DNA from 2 places in the Cellulomonas sp. NPDC055163 genome. Region 1 is predicted to be linked to the other one. Evidence: riboswitches for the same ligand, from Rfam matches in the RefSeq annotation. Region 1 holds a riboswitch; the other holds the start of a gene.
What was found. Region 1 has a riboswitch for S-adenosylmethionine ahead of ACWFNE_RS07535 (ABC transporter permease). Riboswitches for the same ligand answer to the same signal wherever they lie in the genome.
Positions count from the first base shown of each region.

Region 1 (7,703 bases):
CGCGGACCGCCTGGCGCGCGTCGTCGAGACCGCGGTGCTCGCCGAGGAGGTCGGGCTCGACTCGTTCGCCGTGGGCGAACGGCACGCCGGCGACGTGCTCTCCTCGGCGCCGACCGTGATCCTCGGCGCGATCGCCGCCCGGACGTCGCGGATCCTGCTGAGCACCGGCGTCACCGTGCTCTCGCTCCTCGACCCCGTTCGCGTCGCGGAAGATCTCGCGACGGTCGACCAGCTGAGCCGGGGGCGGCTCGAGATCGTCATCGGCAAGGGCAACGAGACGCTCCAGTACCCGCTGCTCGGCCTCGACATCACGAAGCAGTACGAGTACCTCGAGGAGAACTACGAGCTCCTGCGCCTGCTGCTGAGCCAGGAGGAGGTCAGCTGGTCGGGGCGCCACCGGCCTGACCTCGAGCGCGCCACGACGCTGCCCCGGCCGTTCGCGGGGCCGTTCCGGATCTGGCACGGCTCGGCGACGTCGCAGTTCGCGGTCGACCTCGCGGCACGGTGGGGCGACCCGGTCGTGAGCGCGAACGCCCTCCAGCCACGCGAGAACTACGGCGTGCTCATCGACCGGTACCGCGCGCAGTACGAGGCGCACGGGCACGACCCGGCCCACGCGTACGTCGGGTCGGGCTCGGGCGGGCTGTTCCTCGCGGACACGACCGAGCAGGCGATCGAGCAGTTCCGCCCGATCTACGAGGGCATGGTCGCGCGCGCCGACCTGCGCCGGCACGAGCCGGGGGCCGTCGGGAAGGTCACGAGCTTCCGCACGATCGAGGAGGCCGTCGAGCGGGGACCGGCCCTCGTCGGGTCCCCCGAGCGCGTCGTCGAGAAGATCCTCGACTACCACGCGAGCTTCCGGCACGACCTGCAGTCGGTGTCGATCAACCACCTCCTGGAGCCGCACCACCAGGAGGACGTGCTGCGGCGGTTCGCCGAGGAGGTGGTCCCGGTCGTGCAGGCCGAGGTGTCGAGCGACCTGTGGACCGAGCGCGACGACCGGCGCGCGGCGGGGTTCACCGCCGTGACCCGCACGCCTGTCGGGGCCGCCTGAGCCGGCGACCGGCACGTCGACGACGCCGGGTGCCGTGCGCAGGCCGCACCCGGCGTCGCCATGACCTCTGCGCGAGGGCCGGTTCGTCCCGCGCGGCCGCGCATCGGCCCCACCACGGTCCCGGACCGGGACGGTGGCGGGGCGGTGCGCGGGTCAGATGGCGGTGTGGTCCCCGAGCCGGTGGTAGGCGCGGTCGTGGTAGACGAGCGCCGACGCGCCGGCGTCCGTCCCGTGCTCGAGCGCCCGCAGCGCGACGAGGTAGCTGTCGCCGACCGGGGTGCGCTGGAGCACACGGCCGCGGACCCAGGAGACCGCACCGTCGATCACCGGCTCGCCGGTCGCGAGCGCACGCCAGCCGTCGCCGGCGAACCGGTCGACGCCGCTCGTCGCGAACCGCGCGGACACGTGGTCCTGCGCGTCCGAGAGGAAGCTCACGGCGACGGTCGTCGCGTCGCGCAGGGCGGGCCACGACGACGACGTCGACGCGAGGGAGAACGCGAGCAGGGGCGGTGCCGCGGACACCGAGATCACCGACGTGGCAGTGAAGCCCACGGGGCCGGCGGGGCCCTGGAAGGCGATGACCGCGACGCCGGCGGGGTGCCGGCGGAACACGGCCTTGTACTGCTCGGGCGAGAGCTGCGGCTCGTCCTGCTGCACGAGCAGGCGCTCGAGCTGGTCGAGCGACCGCGCGGTCACGGGGCGACCGCCACGTGTGCGCGGTCGGCCGGTGGGGTCGGGGAAGTCGGGCACATCGGGAGCTCCTCGGTCGGTGGATCACGCTTGCTCTCCTCCCGCGGGGGAGAGCCAGGTCTGTCCCGGGGCACCCCGCCGTGACTGGGGGTTGCCGACCAGCGAGCCGGGCCTGCGTGCTGGTGCTCGTGACCTCGGCGGAGGTATAGCAACCCGTGCTGCGAAGGCCAGCGCATCGTGCCGAACTTCTCACTTCGTGAGACGAGCCGGACGGCGCGCCGACGCAACGCGCGATCCGGTCCGTCACTCATCTCACAGTGCGAGAAGATCCCGTCGAAGTGGTGGCCTGAGGCGCACGGCCTGGTACTCCTCTCCCCGGTCATGAGATCCGGTTCACGAGCCCTGGCTTGCCGGACAGCAACCCTCCGTGCGGCGGGGTGCTCCAGGTGACGACCCGGCGCCGGTCCCTCCGGCGCAAGCACGGTCCTCGGCCTCGGCCGGGCACGAGCGGGAGGCGTGGCATGCAGGTGCTGCACGACGCGACGCGTCGCCCCGCCGTCCGCCCTACCGCCTGTTGTCGCTGACGTCCTGACGTCGGCGCGCGACCCGCGCGCCCCGCGCAGCCCGTGCGCACCCCGGCCCGGCCGTCCCCTCCTGCACCCCCAGGGAGCTCCCCATGTCCTCGCGTCCTGCCCACCCGCGCCCCGCCTCGGGTGCCCGCGCACCCGGCGTCACACGGTGACGCGGTACCTCGCCGCGCGCGTCGCGCAGGCGCTGGGCGTGCTCTGGGCCGCCTACACCGTGTCGTTCCTCGTGCTCTTCGCGCTGCCGGGCGACCCCGTCTCGGCACTCGTCGGCGGCGACAGCTCCGACGTCACGCCCGAGCAGCTCGACGCGGTGCGCGCCGAGTACGGGTTCGACCGCCCGCTGCCCGCGCAGTACGTGCAGCGTCTCGGTCAGGTGCTGACCGGCGACCTCGGGCGCTCGGTCGCGACCGGCCGCCCCGTCACCGAGCTGCTCGGCGAGGCCGTCGGGCCGACCGTCCAGATCGCCGCCGCGGGGCTCCTCGTCGCCCTCGTCCTGGGCGGCGGGCTGGCGCTCGCCGCGCACGCGACCCGCCACCGCGCGCTCTCCGGCCTGCTGCTCTCGCTCCCGCCGCTCGGCGTCGCGGTGCCGTCGTTCTGGTTCGGGCTCGCGCTCGTCCAGGTCTTCTCGTTCACGTTCCCGCTCTTCCCGGCCGTGGGGCAGAAGGGCCCCGCCTCGCTCGTGCTGCCGGCACTGACGCTCGCGCTCCCGACCGGCGCCGTCGTCGCGCAGGTCCTGTCCGCGAGCCTGCGGCGGACGCTGCGCGAGCCGTTCGTCGACACCGCGTGGGCCAAGGGCGCCGGACCGGCGCGCGTGCACCTCGGCCACGTGCTGCGCAACGCCGCGCTGCCGGCGCTCACCATGACCGGTCTCGTCGTCGGCGGGCTGCTCTCGGGCGCCGTGGTGACCGAGACCGTGTTCTCCCGCGCCGGGCTCGGCAGGCTCACCGCGACGTCCGTCGGTGCGCAGGACCTGCCCGTCGTGCAGGGTGTCGTGCTGCTCGCCGCGGTGGTGTTCGTCGCCGTCAACCTCGCCGTCGACCTCGTGCACCCCGTCCTCGACCCCCGGCTGCGCACGACCGCCCGCCGCGGGGCCCGGGTGCCGGCCCCCGACCGACCGGCCGAGCTCCTCTCCGCCGCACCCGCAGGAGCGTGACCGACATGACCTGGACCGAGACTCGACCGGCGGGGGCGACCGCCGCCGTGGACCCGACGGCCGCCGCGCGCGCGGCGGACCCGGACCCGCGCGACTCGACGGCGCAGGGCCCGACGGCGCCCGACCCGGCGGCGCCCGGCCCGACGGCGCCCGGCCCGGCGGCGCCCGCGACCACCGGGGCCGACGGCGTCGAGGCCACGCCGGCCCGCCGACCATCGCGCACCCTCGTCGCGTCCGTCCGCGCCGCCGCGCTCGCACCCGTGCGCCGTCCGGGCCTCGCGCTCGCGGTGCTCTGGCTCGTCGTCCTCGTGGTCGCCGCGTTCGCCCCCGCGGTGCTCGCACCCGGGGACCCGCTCGACGGCGTCCCGGCCGAGAAGCTCACCGGACCGTCCGCGGCGCACTGGTTCGGCACCGACCAGGTCGGCCGCGACCTGCTCACGCGCGTCGTGCACGGTACCGGGCTGACGCTGCGCGGGGCGGTCGTCGCCGTGGCGCTCGCGCTCGTGCTGGGCTCGGTGCTCGGGCTCGTCGCGGGGACCGCCGGGCGCGTCGTCGACGACCTGCTCATGCGCGGCGTCGACGTCCTGCTCGCGATCCCGAGCCTGCTGCTGTCGCTCTCGGTGGTCGCGGCGCTCGGGTTCGGGACGGTCAACGTCGCGGTCGCCGTCGGGCTCGCGAGCGTCGCGTCGATCGCCCGGGTCATGCGCTCCGAGGTGCTGCGGGTGCGCGGCTCGGCGTACGTCGAGGCGGCGTACTCCTACGGCGCCCGCCCCGCCGGGGTGCTGCTGCGGCACGTGCTGCCGAACGCGTCGGGGCCGGTGGCGGCGCTCGCGGCGCTCGAGCTCGGGGGAGCGGTGCTCGCGATCTCCGCGCTGAGCTTCCTCGGCTTCGGCGAGCCGCCGCCCGCGCCGGAGTGGGGTGCGCTCGTCGCCGGCGGGCGCGACTACCTGCGGACCGCGTGGTGGCTCACGACCCTGCCCGGGCTGACGATCGCGTGCACCGTCCTGTCCGCGAACACGCTCTCGCGCGCGCTCGACGCCCGGTTCGGGGCGCACCGGTGAGCGCGCAGGCGAGCGCACGCCCGGGCCCGCCCGCCGGCGGCGCACCGGGCGCCCCGGAGAGCGCGCCGCTGCTGCGGGTCGTCGACCTCGCGGTCGAGTACCGGACACGCCGCGGGCCCGTGCACGCCGTGCGCGGCGTCTCGCTCACGGTGCAGGCGGGCCAGACAGTCGCGCTCGTCGGGGAGTCCGGTTCGGGGAAGTCGACGACCGCGCACGCGGTCGTCGGGCTGCTCGCGCCCGCCGCGCACGTCACCGCGGGCCGCGTCGAGCTCGACGGCCGGGACCTGCTCGCGGCCCCGCGCCGTGAGCTGCGCGCGCTGCGAGGGCTGCGGGTCGGCTTCGTCCCGCAGGACCCGACCGTCTCGCTCAACCCCGTGGTGCGCGTCGGCGAGCAGGTCGCCGAGGTGCTGCGCGTGCACGGGCTCGCGGACCGCCGCACCGCGCGCGTCGAGGCCGTCGAGGCACTGCGCCGGGCGGGCCTGCCCGACCCCGAGGTGCGCGCGCAGCAGTACCCGCACGAGCTCTCGGGCGGGATGCGGCAGCGCGTGCTCATCGCGGTCGCCATGGTCGCGGGGCCGGGTCTGCTGGTCGCCGACGAGCCCACGAGCGCGCTCGACGTCACGGTGCAGCGCCAGATCCTCGACCACCTCGAACGGGTCACGACGGGGACCGGGACGGGCGCGCTGCTCGTCACGCACGACCTCGGCGTCGCGGCCGACCGCGCGCAGCAGATCGTCGTGATGTCGCAGGGCGTCGTCGTCGAGGCCGGGACGCCGGACGAGGTGCTGGGCCGGCCACGACACGCGTACACGCAGGCGCTGCTCGCTGCGGCGCCGAGCCTGCGGACGTCACGCGCGCGCACCCTGCCCCGCACCGCAGCGGACGGCGCACCTGCCGAGGCGCTGCCTGCGGACGTGCTGCTGCCGCACACCGCCGCGTCCCCCGCCGTCCCGGTCCTCGAGGTCCGCGACCTCGTCAAGGACTTCGCGCTCTCGCGGGCCGCGGGCGGCGGCACGCTGCGCGCGGTCGACGGCCTGGGTTTCCGGGTGCTCCCGGGCCGGACCGTCGCGCTCGTCGGCGAGTCGGGGTCGGGCAAGTCGACGACCGCGCGCCTCGCGGTCCGGCTCGCGGAGCCGACGTCCGGGCAGGTGCTCGTGGACGGGGTCGACGTGACGCACGCCCGGGGGCGCGCGCTGCGCGAGGCCCGGCGCCGGGTCCAGGTCGTGTACCAGAACCCGTACGCGTCGCTGAACCCGAGCTGGTCGGTCGAGCAGATCGTCGCCGACCCGCTGCGCGTGGCGGCTGTCGGCACACGGCGCACCCGGCGGGAGCGTGCGGCCGAGCTGCTCGACCTCGTCGCGCTGCCGGGGTCGGCCCTCGGGCGCCGTGCCGCCGAGCTTTCGGGCGGGCAGCGCCAGCGCGTCGCGATCGCCCGGGCGCTCGCGCTCGAGCCCGCCGCGGTGGTGCTCGACGAGCCCGTCTCGGCGCTCGACGTCTCGGTGCAGGCGCAGGTGCTCGACCTGCTGGCCGACCTCCAGGCGCGGCTCGGGGTGAGCTACCTGTTCATCTCGCACGATCTCGCGGTGGTGCGGCAGGTCGCCCACGACGTCGTCGTCATGCGCCGCGGGGTCGCCGTCGAGCAGGGGCCGGTCGAGCGGGTCCTGGCCTCGCCCGAGCACCCGTACACCGCCGAGCTGCTCGGCGCGATCCCCGGCCGGCGCGCGCTCGCCGCCTCCGCCGCACGCGGGACCGCCTCGTGACGTGTCCGTGCGGCGCGGCGCCGAGCGCGCCGGGCCGCCGACCCCACCCCCGAACCCCCACCCCTCGCACCGTTGGAGACCCCTGATGCACGCACCGTCCTTCCCCGCCCGCCCCCGGGTGCTCGCCGCCCTGGCCGTCCCGGCGCTCGTCCTCGCGCTCGCGGCGTGCGGCTCGCAGGCCGCCGAGCCGGCGGCGGCCCCGAGCACGTCCGGCGAGCCCGTCGCGGGCGGGTCGCTGACCTTCGCGATCGGCAACGACCCGATTTCGCTCAACCCGTCCGGCACCGGCTCGGGCAACGACACCTGGTACGTCACGCGCCAGCTCGTCGACTCGCTGCTCTGGCAGGACCCGGCGGACGGCACGCTGCGCCCGTGGCTCGCGACGGGGTGGACCGCGAACGCCGACGCGACCTCGTTCACGTTCACGCTGCGCGACGACGTGACGTTCTCCGACGGCACCCCGCTGACCGCGCAGAGCGTCAAGCGCACGTTCGACGACGCGGTCGCCGCCGGGGCGCTGAGCCAGGCCGCTCCGCTGCTCGCCGGCTACGAGGAGTCGGTCGTCGTCGACGAGCACACCGTCGAGGTGAGGTTCAGCCGCCCCAACGCGGCGTTCCCGCAGGCCGCGTCGTCCGTCACGCTCGGCATCCTGGGCGAGTCGACGTTCGCGGTGCCGTTCGCCGACCGCGCGTCGGGCGAGGCGGTCGTCGCGTCGGGGCCGTTCGTGCTCGACCACTACACCAAGGACGTCGAGACCGTGCTGACCGCGCGCGCGGACTACGCGTGGGGTCCGGACGGCCGGGAGAACACGGGGGCGGCGCACCTCGACGGCGTGACGTTCCAGGTCCTGCCCGAGGCCGGCGTCCGCACGGGCAGCCTGACGTCGGAGCAGGTCGACGTCGCGGGCGGCATCGCCCCGTCCGACGTCCCGGGCGTGCGCGACGCCGGGCTCGGGCTCGTGACCCGCGCCAACCCGGGCATCGTCTTCGGCCTGTCGTTCAACGGTGCGAGCGCGCTCGGCGCCGACCCGGCGGTGCGCGAGGCGGTCTCGCTCGCGATCGACCGCGACGTCGTGCGCGACACCGCGCTCACCGAGGACTTCGCCGTCGCGAGCAGCGCGCTCTCGCACACCACGCCCGGTGCGGCGGACCTGAGCGCGGACATCACCACGGACGCGGACGCGGCCGCCGAGGTGCTCGAGGACGCCGGCTGGGTGCGCGAGGGCGACGGGCTGTTCGCCAAGGACGGGGCGCCGCTCGAGCTGGAGGTCGTCTGGATCTCGAACTTCGGGCCCAACCAGACGTCGCTCGAGCTCATCCAGCAGCAGCTCAAGGACGTCGGCATCGGCGTGAACCTGTGGAGCGGGACGGTCCCCGAGTTCACCGAGCGGCTCAAGGC
Region 1 covers NZ_JBSGSU010000003.1:287,978-295,680, forward strand. The annotation lists gene ACWFNE_RS07525 (LLM class flavin-dependent oxidoreductase) at 1-1,054, shown strand, start outside; gene ACWFNE_RS07530 (flavin reductase family protein) at 1,208-1,750, opposite strand; SAM riboswitch class IV at 1,826-1,938, opposite strand; SAM riboswitch class IV at 2,122-2,231, shown strand; gene ACWFNE_RS07535 (ABC transporter permease) at 2,483-3,484, shown strand; gene ACWFNE_RS07540 (ABC transporter permease) at 3,490-4,545, shown strand; gene ACWFNE_RS07545 (dipeptide ABC transporter ATP-binding protein) at 4,542-6,305, shown strand; gene ACWFNE_RS07550 (ABC transporter substrate-binding protein) at 6,391-7,703, shown strand, end outside.

Region 2 (7,703 bases), on a different contig from region 1:
GTCCTCTGGCGCGCCGCCGAGCCGCCCCGCCGAGGCCCCCGCCCGAGCCTGACCCTCGACCGCATCGCCGACGCCGCCGTCGCGCTCGCCGACTCCGAGGGGCTCGGCGCCGTGTCGATGGCCCGGCTCGCCGAGTCGCTCGGCTTCACCACCATGTCGCTCTACCGCTACGTCTCCTCGAAGGACGAGGTCCTCGCGCTCATGGCCGACGCCGCCGTGGGCCCGCCCCCGGCGCCCGAGCCCGGCGCGCCGGACGGCTGGCGGCCCCGCCTCGAGCAGCTCGTGCGCGCGCAGGGCCCCGTCCTGCGCGCGCACCCCTGGCTCGCGCAGAGCGACGCGGCGCTGCACGCGACCGGCCCGCACCGCCTCGCGTGGATGGAGGCGATGGTCGGCGCGCTCGACGGGACGCACGTGCACGCGGCGGAGAAGCTCGGCGTCGCGGCCCTCCTCGCGTCGCACGCGCTCAGCGAGGCGCGGCTCGCGAGCGAGTTCACCGCCTACGAGCGCGCCGCCGCCGAGCCGCAGGACGACGACACCCCGCGCGTCGCCGACTACGGCGCGATCATCGCGGCCCTCGTGCGGCCCGACGAGCACCCCGCGCTCGCCGCGGCGGTCGACGAGGGCGCGTTCGCCTTCGACGGACCTCCCGACGACCCCGACCTCGACTTCGGGGCCCGCCTCATCCTCGACGGCGTCGCGGCTCTCGTCGCCGAGCGGTCGGCCGGGGACGCGTCGCCGTAGCGCCGCCGCCGTGCGGGGTCGGACGACGTCGGCGCGCGGTCGGACCCGCCGGGCCAGCCGTGCGGTGACGCACCCACGGCCCGCCCTGGGCAGCGTCGGACCCAGGCGTCCGCGCGGGCTCGTCACGGCGTGGGCGCCGCACGGCAGGATCGCCGCATGACCCCCACCGAGACCCCCGAACCGGCGGCCGTCCCGCTCGCGACGCCCGGCGCCCGCTGCTTCGGCGACGGCAACCCGCTCTACGAGGCCTACCACGACGAGGAGTGGGGCGTCCCGGTGCACGGCGACCGCGCGCTTCTCGAGCGCCTGGCCCTCGAGGGCTTCCAGTCCGGCCTCGCCTGGATCACGATCCTGCGCAAGCGGCCCGCGTTCCGCGCCGCGTTCGCCGACTTCGAGCCCGAGGCGGTCGCGCGGTTCGACGACGCGGACGTCGACCTGCTGCTCACGGACGCGGGCATCGTCCGCAACCGCGCCAAGATCGAGGCCACGATCGCCAACGCCCGGGCGGTCCTCGCGCTGCACGAGGCCGGGCGGACTCTCGACGAGCTGGTCTGGTCGTTCGCTCCCGCCGACGCCGTGGCCGGCGCACGCCCACGACCCGCGACCTGGACCGACGTGCCCGCGCAGACCGACGAGTCGAAGGCGCTGGCCCGCGAGCTCAAGCGTCTCGGCTTCCGCTTCCTCGGGCCGACCACCGTGTACGCGGCGATGCAGGCGTGCGGCCTCGTCGACGACCACCTCGCGGGCTGCCCGGTCGTCACCGGTCGCTGAGCGGCACGTCGTCAGCGGTCGCTGAGCGGGCACGTCGTCGCCGGTGGACATCGTCGCCTGTTCGTCACGCCGTCTTCGTCCGGCCGACACACGTGCTCCTTAGCGTCGGAGGGGACACCGAGAGAGAGCAGGGCACCGATGACCCTCACGCTGACGCTCGTCCGGCACGGGCGCACCTACTTCAACGCACGCCGGATCATGCAGGGACGCTGCGACTCGCCGCTCACGCGCGACGGCCGCGCAGGCGTCCGCACCACCGCCCGGCACCTCGCCGGGACACCGTTCACCGCCGCGTGGTCCTCGCCGTCGGGGCGGGCCGTCGCGACCGCCGTCGAGCTGCTGCGCCACCACCCCGACGTCCGCCTGCGCACCGACCCCGGGCTGCTCGAGTACAGCTTCGGCATCTACGAGCGCAAGCACGAGGGCGTGCTCGACGAGGTCGCCGCGTGGCCGGACCTCGTCACGGAGGTCCTCGCGGGCCGCCACCCGGGCCTGCCGGGCGGGGAGCCCGGCGCCGAGTTCATGCACCGGACCCGCGACGTGTTCGCGCGGATCGCCGCGCAGCACGACGACGGCGGGCACGTGCTCGTCGTCGGGCACGGGCTCGCGCTCGGGGCCTACCTCGCGACGGTCGACGAGGTCGGTCTCGTGCCGCTGCCCAACGCGTCCGTCTCCACGGTGGAGGTCGAGCCGGACGGCTCGGCGCGGCTGACGAGCGTCGCGGTCGACGTCGCCGGGCAGGGGCACGTCGCGGCACGGCCGATGCGGACCCCGACCCCGGTAGCCTCGATCGCCTGACCCGGCCGGCGCCGGACCCGCACCTCGCCCGGCCTGCACATCGCCCGACCCGCTCCTCGCCGCCCGACTGCACCTCGCCCGACCCGCACCTCACCTCGTCGCCTCCGCCCGGGCGCGGCTCGCACGGCAGACCGCCCAGCGGTGGACGCGCCCATCTCGGTTGGTGAGAGGCATTGCTCAGCATGCGGGACCGGCCCTATGCTCGGCTCACCATCCAGAGCGGCCGAGAGTCCTGGCTCGTCGACGCCGCAGCAACCCCCCTCTCTCGAGGGTGTGGGTGCTTCCGCCAGGTTCGATGGAGTTGACGATGACGTGCACGTCCCCGTGTCCGCGACCCTCCCGGGCGGCCACCCCGCGCCGGACCGCCTCATGAGCGCGCCCGTGACCGACGCCGCGCCCGACGCACCCCCCGCCCCGCGCGACTCCCCGACCGTCGCCGCCGTGCGCACGGCCCCGGGTGCACGGGAGCTGGTCGCACCGGTCGACCGGCCGACGGTCTCGTTCGAGCTGTTCCCGCCGCGCAACCCGGACGCCGCCCCCAAGCTGTGGGCGACGATCCAGGCGCTCGGCGAGGCCCGCCCCGACTTCGTCTCCGTGACGTACGGGGCGTCGGGCAAGACGCGCGACACCACGCGCGGGCTCGTCCGCCGCCTGCTGCGCGAGACGTCGCTCAACCCGATCGCGCACCTGACCTGCGTCGGGACGTCCCGCGCCGAGGTCACCGCGGTCGTCGAGGAGTTCCTCGACGAGGGCGTCCGGTCGTTCCTCGCGCTGCGCGGCGACCCGCCGGCCGACCAGCCGGACTGGCGCCCGCACCCCGAGGGACTCGAGACCGCGAGCGAGCTCGTCGCGCTGCTCCGCGAGATCGAGGAGCGTCGCTGCCGGCAGAGCCTCGCGCAGAAGGTCCGCGCGACCGTGCGTCCCCTGTCGATCGCCGTCGCCGCCTTCCCGCGCGGCAACGCCGGCACGGGCAGCACCCGCGCGCAGGACGTCGCGGCACTGCTCGCCAAGCAGGAGGCCGGGGCCGACTTCGCGATCACGCAGGTCTTCTTCGACGCGGGCAGCTACCTCGAGCTCGTCGCCGAGGCGCGCGAGGCCGGCGTCACGATCCCGATCATCCCCGGCATCATCCCGACGACCGACCCGGCCCGGCTCCTGCGGGTCGAGGCGCTCACGGGCGTCGCCGTCCCGCGGCCGCTGCTCGAGCGCCTGGGGTCCGTCGAGGACGACGCCGAGCGTCACCGTGTCGGCATCCGCGCGAGCGTCGACCTCGTGAACGCCGTGCTCGACGGCGGCGCACCCGGCGTCCACGTCTACACCTTCAACACCCACCACGCCGCGCTGGACCTGCTCGAGGGTGCACACCTCGGCGGCGGAGCTCCGACAGCTCCCGACCGGGCCCCCAGGCCACAGGCCGGCTCACCCAGCCCTGTCCCCGCCCCCACGAACTGATCGAGGACCCACGATGACGAGCACCACCCCCGCCACAGCCGCTTCCGGGCTGCCCGAGTTCCCCGCCGGGACGATCCTCGGCTACCCGCGCATCGGTCCCCGCCGCGAGCTCAAGAAGGCCATCGAGGCGTTCTGGGCCGGCAAGACGTCCGCCGAGGAGGTCGAGGCGGTCGCCGCCGACCTGCGCAGGCGCACCCGCACGCACCTCGCCGGCCTGGGCCTGCGCACCGACGTGCCCGCGATCCCGAGCGCGTTCTCGTTCTACGACCAGGTGCTCGACGCGACGAACCTCGTGGGTGCCGTCCCGGCCCGCTTCGCCGACCTCGTCGACGCCGAGGGCCGCCTCGACCTCGCGGGGTACTCGACGGTCGCCCGCGGCCGCGGGGAGGACCTGCCGCTCGAGATGACCAAGTGGTTCGACACGAACTACCACTACCTCGTCCCCGAGATCGGCCCCGAGACGGAGTTCCGCTACGCGAGCGACCGCACGGTCCGCGAGTTCGTCGAGGGCCTCGCCGACGGCGTCCTGACGCGCCCGGTCCTCGTCGGCCCGGTCACGTACCTCGCGCTCGCGAAGCCGACCGAGACCGCGCCCGAGGGCTTCTCCCCGCTCGACCGCCTCGCGGACCTGCTGTCCGTGTACGCGACGGTGCTCCGCGAGCTCGCGAAGGCCGGCGCCACGTGGGTCCAGCTCGACGAGCCCGCGCTCGTCTCCGAGTCGCTCGACGTCCCGCTCGACCGCGTCCGCGAGGCGTTCACGCAGGCGTACACCGTGCTCGCGACCGAGCTCGCCCGCCCCGAGCGCCCGGCGATCCTCGTCGCCGCGCCCTACGCGGACCTCGCGGAGAGCCTCGACGTCGTCGCGGCGTCGGACGTCGAGGGTGTCGCGCTCGACCTCGTCCGGGGCGCCGCCCCCACGGCCGCCGTGCCCGGCCTCGCGGGCAAGGTCGTCGTCGGCGGTGTCATCGACGGTCACAACATCTGGCGCGCGGACCTGTCCGCGAAGCTCGAGGTGCTCGAGCGCCTCGAGACGCTCGGTGCGGCGCAGGTCGCGGCCGGCACGTCGACGTCCCTGTTCCACGTCCCGCACACGCTCGACGACGAGCCCGCGCTCGACGCGACGCTGAAGTCCTGGCTCGCGTTCGCCGACCAGAAGGTCGCCGAGATCGTCACGCTCGCCGAGGGCCTCGCGGAGGGCCGGGAGGCCGTCCACACGCAGCTGCTCGAGGCGGCGGACGCGGTCCGCTCGCGCGCCGCGGCGCCCGGCGTCGTCCGCCCCGAGGTCCGCGAGCGCGTCGCCTCGCTCACCGAGGACGCGTTCAACCGCGGACCGTTCGCCGAGCGCAAGACCGCCCAGGCGGAGCGCCTGGCCCTTCCGCCGCTGCCCACGACGACCATCGGGTCGTTCCCGCAGACGCCGGAGATCCGCAAGGCCCGCGCCGCGCACGACAAGGGCGAGCTCAGCACCGAGCAGTACGAGGAGGAGATGCGCGCGGAGATCCGCCGCGTGGTCGAGCTCCAGGAGAGCGTCGGCCTCGACGTCCTCGTGCACGGCGAGCCCGAGCGCAACGACATGGTCCAGTACTTCGCGGAGAACCTCGACGGGTTCGCCGTGACGCAGAACGGCTGGGTCCAGTCCTACGGCTCGCGCTGCACCCGCCCGTCGATCCTCTGGGGCGACGTCTCCCGCCCGGCCCCGATCACCGTCGGCTGGACGCAGTACACGCAGTCGCTCACGAGCAAGCCGGTCAAGGGCATGCTCACCGGCCCGGTGACGATCCTCGCGTGGTCCTTCGTGCGCGACGACCAGCCGCTCGGCGACACCGCGAACCAGGTCGCCCTCGCGCTGCGCGACGAGATCACGGACCTCGAGGAGGCCGGCATCGCGATCGTGCAGGTCGACGAGCCGGCGCTGCGCGAGCTGCTCCCGCTCAAGGAGAAGGACCACGCCGCGTACCTCGACTGGTCGGTGCGGTCGTTCCGCCTCTCGACGGCCGGCGTGCGCCCCGACACGCAGATCCACACGCACCTGTGCTACTCGGAGTTCGGGCAGATCGTCGGCGCGATCGACGGCCTCGACGCGGACGTGACCTCGATCGAGGCCGCCCGCTCGAAGATGGAGATCCTCGCGGACATCGCCAACGCCGGGTACCCGCGCGCCGTGGGCCCCGGCGTCTACGACATCCACTCCCCGCGCGTGCCGGGCGAGGACGAGGTCGAGGAGCTGCTCACCGCGGCGGTCAAGGCCATCGACCTCGACCAGCTGTGGGTCAACCCCGACTGCGGCCTCAAGACCCGCCGCTACGCCGAGGTGACGCCGTCGCTCGAGAGCATCCTCGCCGCGACGCGCGCGGTCCGGGCGACGCTCGCCTGAGCCGACCGGGCAGCAGCACGACGAGACGCCGCAGGGCGCGGACCTCTCGGGGTCCGCGCCCTGCGGCGTTGCACGTCCCGCCCTCGTCGGGCCACCGGACCCCGACAGGGCCGGGAGCGCGTGGCTCCCGGCCCTGTCACCGGTGTGCTGTCGTGCGGTCAGCCGATCAGTAGAAGACCCCGACGTGATCGACGACGACGTGCACGGGCGCTCCGTGGACGGCGGTCACCGCGATCCGGTTCCTCGAGGACGCACGCACCGTCGCCAGGTTCGCCGCCGTCTCCCCGGCGACGAAGTTGACCGTCGACGTCGTCGGCTGCGTGCCCTCGCCGCTCCACGCGACGAGGTGGCCCGCGTAGTAGGTGCCGATGGCCGTCACGTTGACGACGTGCGCGACGCCCGCGGGCAGCACCACGTCCGGACCGGGGACGCTCCCGCCGCCGCCCAGGGGCTTGTCCGTGCTTCGCGTGTCCGCGATCCGGGTCGGCGTCGTCGGGGCGAAACGCAGCCCGTCCGCGCGGCCGCCGTCGTCGTACCAGCCCTGGACGTCGACGAGCACAGGCGTGAGGCCCGCACTGTTGTTGCGGATCGCGATGCCCGGCCTGCCGTCCTCGTCGTACGCGACGGGGACGACGGCGTGGTTCGGGACGGTCTGGCCGGCGACGAAGTTCACGTGCGACGCACCCGGCGCCGCACCGTCCCCGGACCACGCGACGAGGTGCCCCTCGCGAGCCGGGTCCGTGACCGTGAGGTTCACGTCGACGGCTGTCGCGTCGTCGGGCACGCCGGTCAACGGCACCCAGCGCTCCTCGGACGGCGCGAACGGACCCATACCCTGCCGGCTGTCCAGCACGCGAGCAGGGTCCTGCGGGTGGTACCCGCCACCCTCCTCGCCGTCAGCCGTCGAGTAGAAGCCCTGCACGTCGACGAGGAGGTGCGTGCTGCCCTGCCCGTTGTTCAGCGCGATCCGCCCGTCCGCCCCGACCGGGACGACGACCTGGTTGGGCCGCGTCTGACCCGGTGCGAGGTTGAGCGAGGACGTACCGGGCATCGGCGTTCCCGCGGCCCACACGCGCACGCTCGTCGCCGCCGTCGGTCCGGTGCCCGTGACGTTGAGCAGCACAGCCGTGACGCCGGTGCGGGGGATGTCGCCCGTGGCAGCGGGATCGACCGTGATGGTCTCACCGGGGCCGACCGCGCCCTTGCGGACGCCGGTCCCGTCGCGCGTGTCCGCCACGCGCACCGGGTCGACGGCCACGTACTCGCCCGCGGCACCCTCGGCGGGCACGAGGGGGCGCGCCGTGACGGTCTCCGACCCCACCGTCATCCGGAGGCCGCCCTCGAACCGCTCCACGCTGTAGGAGTAGGTGGTGCCGGGCGTGACGCCCGTGTCCGTCCACGGGAACGCGACGGCGTCGGCCACCTGGGTCTGCCGGCCGTCGCCGACCCACCGCCACACGCGGTACGTGCCACCCTGCTCGGTCGTCGACAGGGTGACGGACCCGCGTCCGGGCGTGGCGCTCATGGGGGCGGCCGGGTCGAACTCCGGGATCAGTCGCACGACCGC
Region 2 covers NZ_JBSGSU010000001.1:536,877-544,579, forward strand. The annotation lists gene ACWFNE_RS02265 (TetR/AcrR family transcriptional regulator) at 1-741, shown strand, start outside; gene ACWFNE_RS02270 (DNA-3-methyladenine glycosylase I) at 898-1,512, shown strand; gene ACWFNE_RS02275 (histidine phosphatase family protein) at 1,651-2,310, shown strand; SAM riboswitch class I at 2,518-2,612, shown strand; gene ACWFNE_RS02280 (methylenetetrahydrofolate reductase) at 2,680-3,762, shown strand; gene metE (5-methyltetrahydropteroyltriglutamate--homocysteine S-methyltransferase) at 3,776-6,136, shown strand; gene ACWFNE_RS02290 (hypothetical protein) at 6,303-7,703, opposite strand, start outside.
Region 2: another riboswitch for S-adenosylmethionine. It lies ahead of ACWFNE_RS02280 (methylenetetrahydrofolate reductase); the one in region 1 lies ahead of ACWFNE_RS07535 (ABC transporter permease).